DNA from 3 places in the Anoxybacillus sp. FSL W8-0104 genome. Region 3 is predicted to be linked to each of the others. Evidence: riboswitches for the same ligand, from Rfam matches in the RefSeq annotation. Region 3 holds a riboswitch; each other region holds the start of a gene.
The links. Region 3 has a riboswitch for S-adenosylmethionine ahead of mtnK (S-methyl-5-thioribose kinase). Riboswitches for the same ligand answer to the same signal wherever they lie in the genome.
Positions count from the first base shown of each region.

Region 1: linked by a shared signal. The riboswitch ahead of metK (methionine adenosyltransferase) and the one ahead of mtnK (S-methyl-5-thioribose kinase) in region 3 are both predicted to bind S-adenosylmethionine.
Region 2: linked by a shared signal. The riboswitch ahead of NST18_RS12585 (methionine ABC transporter ATP-binding protein) and the one ahead of mtnK (S-methyl-5-thioribose kinase) in region 3 are both predicted to bind S-adenosylmethionine.

Region 1 covers NZ_JBBOQU010000001.1:468,475-471,652, forward strand. Annotated here, with positions in the region: gene pckA (phosphoenolpyruvate carboxykinase (ATP)) at 1-857, opposite strand, end outside; SAM riboswitch class I at 1,032-1,140, shown strand; gene metK (methionine adenosyltransferase) at 1,261-2,466, shown strand; gene NST18_RS02630 (phosphatase PAP2 family protein) at 2,843-3,178, opposite strand, start outside.
Region 2 covers NZ_JBBOQU010000001.1:2,375,880-2,379,057, reverse strand. Annotated here, with positions in the region: gene NST18_RS12595 (response regulator transcription factor) at 1-384, opposite strand, end outside; gene NST18_RS12590 (hypothetical protein) at 768-1,241, shown strand; SAM riboswitch class I at 1,563-1,668, shown strand; gene NST18_RS12585 (methionine ABC transporter ATP-binding protein) at 1,744-2,772, shown strand; gene NST18_RS12580 (methionine ABC transporter permease) at 2,762-3,178, shown strand, end outside.
Region 3 covers NZ_JBBOQU010000001.1:748,599-751,776, forward strand. Annotated here, with positions in the region: gene mtnK (S-methyl-5-thioribose kinase) at 1-1,103, opposite strand, end outside; SAM riboswitch class I at 1,176-1,275, opposite strand; gene NST18_RS04065 (carbon-nitrogen family hydrolase) at 1,363-2,157, opposite strand; gene NST18_RS04070 (pyridoxal phosphate-dependent aminotransferase) at 2,254-3,178, shown strand, end outside.

The DNA.
Region 1 (3,178 bases), 280 kb from region 3:
AAAATTTGCGGCTCTTTTTCACGTGATAAGTTAATGCATTTGGCATAACATCCACCTTCAATATTAAAAACACCGTTGTTTGACCAACCGTGCTCGTCATCGCCAATTAGGCGACGGTTTGGATCAGCAGAAAGCGTTGTTTTTCCTGTACCAGATAAACCGAAAAAGAGCGCGACATCACCTTCTTGACCGACGTTTGCTGAACAGTGCATCGGGAAGATTCCTTGTTCTGGCAATAAAAAGTTCATGACAGAGAAAACGGATTTTTTCATTTCACCAGCATATTCTGTTCCACCAATAAGCACGGTACGACGTTCAAATGAGATAATAATAAACGTTTCTGAACGCGTGCCGTCAACAGATGGATTTGCCTTAAATGTTGGTGCAGAAATGACTGTAAATTGTGGTTCATGTGTTTGTAATTCTTCCGCTGTTGGACGAATGAACAATTGATGGGCAAATAAGTTATGCCAAGCAAATTCATTGATAACTTGAATCGGTAAGCGATAAGCAGGATCGGCGCCTGCAAAGCCATTAAATACAAATAGTTCTTCTTTTGTCATTAAATAATCGGTCACTTTGTTGTAAAGTTTATCAAATACTTCTTCAGAAATTGGTTGGTTGACAGTTCCCCAATCAATTTTATGTTTAACAGATGGTTCTTCTACAATATATTTATCTTTTGGAGAACGGCCTGTATATTTTCCGGTTGTTGCACAAATCGCTCCTGATGAAGTTAGGATGCCTTCTTTCCGAGTTAGTACTTTTTCTACTAGTCGTGGTACAGATAAGTTATGAAAAACCCCATCCCTTTGTAAGAGCGTTGATAATTTGTTTGTCAGTTCAATGGAATTCATTGGACAAAACCTACCTTTGTTTGATTTATCTTTATGTAAAAAGTATAACACATTTTGATAAATAGTCCATACTAATTCATGTATTTTTCTTGAATTTATTTTAGACATCATAAAGGGAGAAAAAACGTTGACTCGCTTATGATAGATGTGATATGATGCTGAGATGAACGGATACTCTTATCCCGAGTTGGTGGAGGGGGACAGGCCCGATGAAACCCAGCAACCGTCACATACGTGAAAAGGTGCTAACCTGTGGCAAGGGGACGCCCTTGAACGATAAGAGTGAAAGGCGCAGACAAATGCAAGAACCTTTCCTCTGAGGGAAAGGTTTTTTTCACGATAGACCATAATAAGAGGGATGAGTACCGTATCATTTGTCATTATACTGAGGAGGAATGTTTGAATGCCTAAACGTCGTCTGTTTACATCTGAATCTGTAACGGAAGGGCATCCGGATAAAATTTGTGACCAAATTTCCGATGCGATTTTAGATGCGATTTTAGCGAATGATCCAAATGCGCGTGTTGCATGCGAAACGAGTGTAACAACAGGACTTGTTTTAGTGAGCGGAGAAATTACAACGTCTACATATGTAGATATTCCAAAAATTGTTCGTGAAACGATTCGCGAGATTGGCTATACACGTGCAAAATACGGTTTTGATGCCGATACGTGCGCCGTATTAACGTCAATTGATGAACAATCACCAGACATCGCGATGGGTGTTGACAAAGCGTTAGAAGCTCGTGAAGGGCAAATGACAGATGAAGAAATCGAAGCGATCGGTGCAGGAGACCAAGGATTAATGTTTGGTTTCGCGTGCAACGAAACGAAAGAGCTTATGCCGCTTCCAATTTCACTTGCCCATAAACTTGCGCGCCGTTTAGCAGAAGTGCGTAAAGAAGACATTTTACCATACTTACGCCCGGACGGAAAAACGCAAGTGACAGTGGAGTATGATGAAAACGGCAAACCTGTACGCATTGATACGATCGTTGTTTCCACACAACATCATCCAGAAATTACGCAAGATCAAATTGTGCGCAATATTAAAGAACATGTCATTCAACCTGTCGTTCCAGCGGAGTTGATCGATGAAAACACAAAATATTTCATTAACCCAACAGGTCGTTTCGTCATCGGTGGTCCACAAGGTGACGCAGGGTTAACAGGACGCAAAATTATCGTTGACACTTACGGTGGTTATGCTCGTCACGGCGGTGGGGCTTTCTCAGGAAAAGACCCAACGAAAGTAGATCGCTCGGCAGCATATGCGGCTCGTTACGTAGCGAAAAACATTGTCGCAGCAGGTCTTGCGGATAAATGTGAAGTGCAATTAGCATATGCGATCGGTGTGGCGCAACCTGTATCGATCTCAATCGACACGTTCGGCACAGGCAAAGTATCTGAGGATGTATTAATTGAAGTGGTGCGCAACAACTTCGACCTTCGCCCAGCAGGCATTATTAAAATGCTCGATCTCCGTCGCCCGATTTATAAACAAACAGCAGCTTATGGTCACTTCGGCCGTACGGACATTGATCTTCCTTGGGAGCGTACAGATAAAGCGGAAGCGTTAAAACAACAAGCGTTACAGTTAGCGAAGTAAGGAAAAGAGGAGAGTTACAAGATGTAGCTCTCCTTTCCTATTTTTTAAGTAAGAACAGAAAGTCAACTACCCCCACTTAGCTAACGCTTGAAGTGAGGGCTTGCAACTCCCCAGAAGTGCAAACGGACTCTGTCCTCCTTCCTTGACTTGGGGTTGCATCAGGGGCAGGTTGACGACTACCCAACGACGCAGGTCATGCCTGCATCGTTACCGATTCTCTCGGCATGTCTGTTGGCAGTACTTGGCTTCCACACACAACAGACGAACCCACGCTCGATGTTTTACGGTTACAACGTTTCCTGTAACCAACTCCATACATCGAGTAGCAGTTACTGGAGTGCCTTTATTAAACGGTTTTCTCCACGCCTCTATTATATCATACACAAAAGAAAGGGGGAACGCGCATTCCTCTCCCACTTACTCCCTTTGTTCGTTGAAGTGGGAGTCTCCTGCGCGAAATAGGATGAAGCCCTAAGTAAATGCGCGACACGGCAACGCTAACAGCAATAGGTAAAAGACAAACAGCAAGCGCTGGAGCGTATAGTAAAAACGGAACGATGACAGAAAATATTGCAGTCGTATGTCCTGATGGAAATGAATGGTCAGTTAATGGGTTTTTTGTTACTTTCGTTTTATGCAGTGAAATATACGGTCGTTTGCGAGGATATATTTTTTTCATCATTGTGACAGGAATATGGCTAAGTGCTAAGGC
Region 2 (3,178 bases), 1.6 Mb from region 3:
ACTATCCACCAAAAAATATTTTTCTCCTTCGTTGCTGTATCGGATCATATGTGCTAAATGAGTGGAAACTTTTTCTTTTGACAATACGACGGATACACCTGCCTCATGCGCAGATAAGGCGAGCGGTGGATAGTTGCATAGCATAATGACATTTATTGTGGGGTATATTTCCTTCGCATTTTTTATCCAGCCCAATGCTTTTATTATGTGCATGTGCACATTTATCACAATGACATCTGGTACATGTATATGTATGAAAGTATCTAGTGAATCGATACAAGAACAAGAACCGATAACTGTTATATTGCTTTCGTTTTCCAACAATTTTTTCAACCCAAGCAAATAGATAGGGTCAGAATCAATAAGCAATGTACGAATAGCCATGCAATTTCTCCTCCACTTTTTTACTAGATTCTACTTCATTTAATAAACTTTGTCATTTATTTTGAAGAAATTGGCGGATTTTCGCCAAAAAATTGGCGGAAAATACGGATTTTTTTCTTTTCTATTTTTGGTAAAATGAAAATAGCTGATCAGCTATTTTTGGGAGAAGAAGCGGAGGAGTATGAGCAATGTATAAGTTGAAATAAAGAACGTCCGATTTTTATACAATATGTTGTACCTATGGTGAGTAATCAGCTAAATAAAAATTTCTGCTTATATTCATGATACCGATGTTTAACTGGCGCTAATGTACAAGTCTATCTCATTATGGACAAGTAGCGGAGAACTAGCATTACAATTGGACTATGTGAGGAGAGAAAATAATGAAAAGTAAATTTAGAAGGCTTATTTTAGTTGCTACCCTAGCACTAACTGCTACTCTGTTATTAGATGGTTTTTTTGGGTCGTTAATTACTACTGAAGCTAGTACGCTCCCGAAACGAGTATATAAAGAGGGGAATGTAACAATTACAGTTACTCCTGCAGTAGGGAGTTCAATGGCAAAATTAAGCAATTCAAAATCAAAAATTGCTCCACTTGATACGATTGTCCGAGGAAATAAAGAAACAAAAACGGTTCAGAGTATGTATGGTACAGTGACGATGACAGTTACGTACGATCGAAATCTAACGACTAAGACTTCTACTATTACGGGGATTTATTCTTTAGTAAATACAGATTCTTACTTGAAATTAGTTGATAAATGGTATACATCTAGTGTTGCACAAGCTGACTACTATGACTCCTTTCATAAAGTGTACGTAACGATTAGAATTACAAAAGAAGAATGTAATTAAAGGGTCCGTTTGGCATGTAACTATGTATGCCTACAATTGGAAAGTTTAACTTCATTTTTTGAACTGAAGAGGCTGATCTGAAACGCTAATGCGTGCTGGGTCAGTCTTTTGCATTTTAACAAAGCGGTGGGTTGTTCGTAGCCCGACATCCGAAGAGTAGCGATTTCTCATGCTATATATTCCGTTCACTTGATTATGAAGGGGAAATAGTTGAAAAATTTTTATTGACACCGTCCTTCTTTCGATGATATACTCACCTTTGTAATTTAAAATGATCCTCAAACATATTAAAACGTTAACTGAATAAAGCGTTTAAAAGCGCTCTTATCAAGAGAGGTGGAGGGATGTGCCCGATGAAACCCGGCAACCGTCAGCGCTGCTGAAATGGTGCCAATTCACACAAAGCGTTTGCTTTGAGAGATAAGAGACAGAATGGACGATTCGCGCCTTTCTGTTCTCTTGAGCAGAAAGGTTTTTTTCATGGAAGGAAGGTGACAGCAACGTGATCACATTATCGAATGTAACAAAAGTGTACAAAGCAGCAAGTGGACATGTGACCGCTGTTGATCGTGTGAACTTGCATATTGAAGCAGGAGAAATTTTTGGTATTATCGGCTATAGCGGCGCAGGGAAAAGCTCGCTCATTCGGTTATTGAACGGATTAGAAAAGCCGACGAGCGGTGAAGTCATTGTTGATGGGAAAGATATGGGGAAAATTAGCGGGAAGCAGTTACGCCAAGCGCGCCAACAAATCGGTATGATTTTTCAACATTTTAATTTACTTTGGTCGCGAACAGTGCGCGAAAATATTGCTTTTCCGTTAGAAATTGCTGGCGTGCCGAAAGAAGAACGGATGAAGCGCGTCGATGAACTCATTCAGCTCGTCGGTTTGCAAGGGAGAGAAAATGCGTATCCGTCACAACTGAGCGGCGGACAAAAGCAACGCGTTGGTATTGCACGCGCATTAGCGAACAATCCGAAAGTGTTGTTGTGCGATGAAGCAACATCGGCGCTTGATCCGCAAACGACCGACTCAATTTTAGACTTGCTTGTTGACATTAATAAACGTCTTGGTTTAACGATCGTATTAATTACACACGAAATGCATGTTATTCGTAAAATTTGTGATCGTGTAGCGGTCATGGAAAACGGAAAAATTGTCGAGATGGGCGAAGTGCTTCACGTGTTCCGCAAGCCAGAGCAGCCGATTACGAAACGATTTGTTCAGCAAGTCACAGAGCCGGAAGAAACGAAAGAGGCGATGTTGCATCTTCTTGAGCGATATCCAAATGGAAAAGTTGTACAGCTTACATTTGTTGGCGAAGAAGCTGAGCAACCACTCATCACGCACATCATTCGACAATTTGATTTGAACGTGAACATTTTGCAAGGGAAAATTTCGCAAACGCATCACGGTTCATACGGGGTGTTGTTCGTTCATTTAGACGGTGCGAATGACGAGATTGAGCGAGCGCTCGATTTCATTCGCCAGCAAGAAGTTGAAGTGGAGGTGTTGGCGAATGTTCAATGAACTATTTCCGAACGTCGTTTGGGATAAAATATGGGCGGCCACGACGGAAACGTTGTATATGACCGCCGTCTCCGTTGTCGCAACGTTTGTGCTCGGTATTTTACTCGGATTGTTGCTGTTTTTAACGTCTAAGGGAAACATATGGGAAAATCGTTTTATTAACGGTGTGATCGCATCGTTCGTCAACATTTTTCGTTCCATCCCGTTTATTATTTTAATTATTTTGCTCATCCCGTTTACAAAGCTTGTTGTCGGTAAGATTCTTGGGGCAAATGCCGCGTTGCCTGCACTAATTATTGGTGCCGCGCCGTTTTATGCACGCATGGTCGAAATTGCGCTTCGTGAAATTGATAAAGGTGTTATTGAAGCGGCAAAAGCGATGGGGGCGACGACAGCAACAATTATT
Region 3 (3,178 bases):
TGCACGATGAGTTCGCGTCCGAGGCGAAGAGCGTGCCGTTTTGCTTCTAGCCGCCGTTCAAGCGGCAATTCATCGAGGTCCGCCACATGCGCTAAGCCGATCGTGCGGCGAATGACTTCGCAACCCGCAAATCCGATCGCTTCGACGAGCGCGTCGCTTACGATGTCGTCGAGCACGAAAGAAACGCGCGCATACGGTTCGTTGCTTTCTTGCCAACATGTTGTAAATGTACGAACAAACACGTCCCACGTTTTTTCAATATGCGTAAAGAGCGGCTCGCGTTCGCTTTCATGGCGAGAGAGGGCGTTTAATAGTAAATTGGCAAAAAATTGCCCTAAATCAAAGCCGATCGGACCGTAAAATGCAAATTCTGGATCAATTACTTTCGTGTCATCGTCGCTTGCGAATATGCTTCCGGTATGTAAGTCGCCATGAAGCAACACGTCTGCTTTTGTTAAAAAGAGCCGTTTTAATTTCGCTGCTTCGCGCTTGAGTTCATCATCTTGCCAAAGCTGCTCGACATCAGCACGAAGCTCCGTTTCAAAGCTGTTCGTGTCGTGGTCAAAAAACGGGTCGGTAAAGACGAGATCTTCCGTAATTTTACAAAGTTCAGGGTTTGTAAATTGTTGGGCGAGCTTCTTTTTTTGTTGTTGATTCATGCCAAAATCAGACGTATAAAACGCCGTTTTCGCGACAAACTCGCCGATATGTTCAGAAAGCTTCGGAAATGTTTTTCCTTCGATCAGCCCGCGACGTGCAATTTGTAAATGGGATAAATCTTCCATCACCGTAATCGCTAAAGTCTCATCGGAATAATACACTTTTGGTACATACTGAGGGACGTAGCTTGCGAACGTGCGCAACGCTTGGCTTTCGATTGTCGCGCGCTTTAATGTAAGCGGCCAGCTTTCGCCGACGACTTTCGCGTACGGCAATGCTTGTTTTATGATGATGCTGTCGTTTGTGCGCTCGTTGACGATGCGAAAGACGAGGTTTAAGTTGCCATCGCCAATTTCTTGGCATGAAAGAAGCGCATCTTCTTGGAATAGCCCTAAACGAATCGCGAGCGCGACCGCCTTTTGCTCTGTTAACGGTTCGTACATAGTAATTCCTCCCTTAGCATAAATAAAAAACCTCTTTCGCTGAACGAAAGAGGTTTGAAGTTTGCTTCGCACCTCTTATCTCTCAGCCTACTGCTGCAAGAATTAGCACCGTGCGTCATCGCCGGTTGCCGGGTTTCATCGGGCTCGTCCCTCCACCTGCTCTTGATAAGAGTGTTTATCATTATTTGAATGTTTTGAATAGTGAAAACGTTTCGTGAATTCGCTTGATTTGAATCATACATCGCTTCTCGCTTGTTTGTCAATCTTTTTTTTCAAAAATTTTATACACGTCTGGACGACGATCGGCAAAAATCGGGATGCGGGCGCGTACGCGTTGTACTTCGCTTATGTCGATCGTTGCCTTGATGACTGTTTCTTGTTCGCTTCCTTCTGCAAGAATATTTCCCCACGGATCGATAATCATCGAATGCCCAGCAAACGTGTTGTTCGGGTCTTTTCCTGCGCGGTTGCACGCGACGACGTAACATTGATTTTCGATCGCTCGCGCCATTAATAACGTGCGCCAATGATGAAGGCGCGAAAGGGGCCATTCCGCAACGACAAATAACACTTCCGCACCGTTTAGCGTATGCGCGCGAATCCATTCTGGAAAGCGAATGTCATAACAAATGACGCCTGCGCCCGTCACACCGTCAAGCGAAAATATACCCGTCGTTTCCCCAGCTTGCAAATGTTTATGTTCATCCATCAATTTGAACAAATGAAGTTTACTATATTCACAAACGACATCGCCGTTTCGATGGACGATATACATCGTATTCGTTATGTTGTCCGCCACTTTTTTCGCGACCGATCCACCGACGATATGCACACGATACGTGCGGGCAAGTTCGGAAAGAAACGCCTTCGTTTGTTCGCCGTTTTCATCGGCAATATGAGTAAGCCTCGTTAAATCGTAACCTGTCGTCCATAGTTCAGGTAAAACGACGACATCGGCTTCTTTCGCGATTTGTTCCATGTAGCGCACGACTGTTTGTTTATTTTTTTCCGGTGCTCCAAACGCAATGTCCATTTGCACGCAAGCGATATTCATCTCATTCACCTCAAAAAAATTTTCTTTACATTTTGATTTTTACGATATATGATTCTTGACTAGAATTTCAACCTTTTTGTGAAGTAGGTGTGAAAAATGAAAACATTTCCGCAATCGAACTTGTTACAGCAACTTCCGAAGCAATTTTTTGCTTCGCTCGTGCAAAAAGTGAACGCAGTCATTGCCAAAGGGCATGATGTCATTAATCTCGGACAAGGAAATCCAGATCAGCCGACACCAGCGCACATTGTAAGCGCGATGCAACAGGCGGTAGCAAAGCCTAAGTATCATAAATATTCACCATTTCGCGGCTATTCGTTTTTGAAAGAAGCAGTGGCGACGTTTTATAAACGCGAGTATGGCGTGACGATTGATCCTGAAAAAGAAGTCGCTATTTTGTTTGGCGGAAAAGCAGGGCTTGTTGAAATGCCGCTTTGCTTATTAAATTCGGGCGATGTTGTGCTCGTTCCTGATCCCGGTTATCCAGACTATTGGTCGGGGGTCGTGCTTGCGCGGGCGCGCATGGAAATGATGCCGCTACGGGCGGAAAACGGCTTTTTACCTAATTACGAGGAGCTAAACAAAGATGTCGTTCGCAAGGCGAAACTGATGTTTTTAAACTATCCGAACAATCCGACCGGCGCAACCGCAACGAAATCGTTTTTTCAAGACACGGTTTCGTTTGCTGAAAAACATCGTATCGGTGTTGTACACGATTTCGCATACGGAGCGATCGGCTTTGACGGGAAAAAGCCAGTAAGCTTTTTACAAGTCGAAGGGGCCAAAGACGTCGGCATTGAAATTTATACGTTCTCAAAAACGTACAATATGGCAGGATGGCGCATCGGTTTTGCGGTCGGTAACGAAAGCATGATCGAAGCGATCAACGTATTACAAGACCATTTATACGTCAGCATGTTCGGGGCGATTCAAGAAGCGGCAGCAGTCGCACTACTTGATTCGCAACAATGCGTCGCCGAGCTTGTCGCGACGTATGAAGCAAGAAGAAACACGTTCGTTC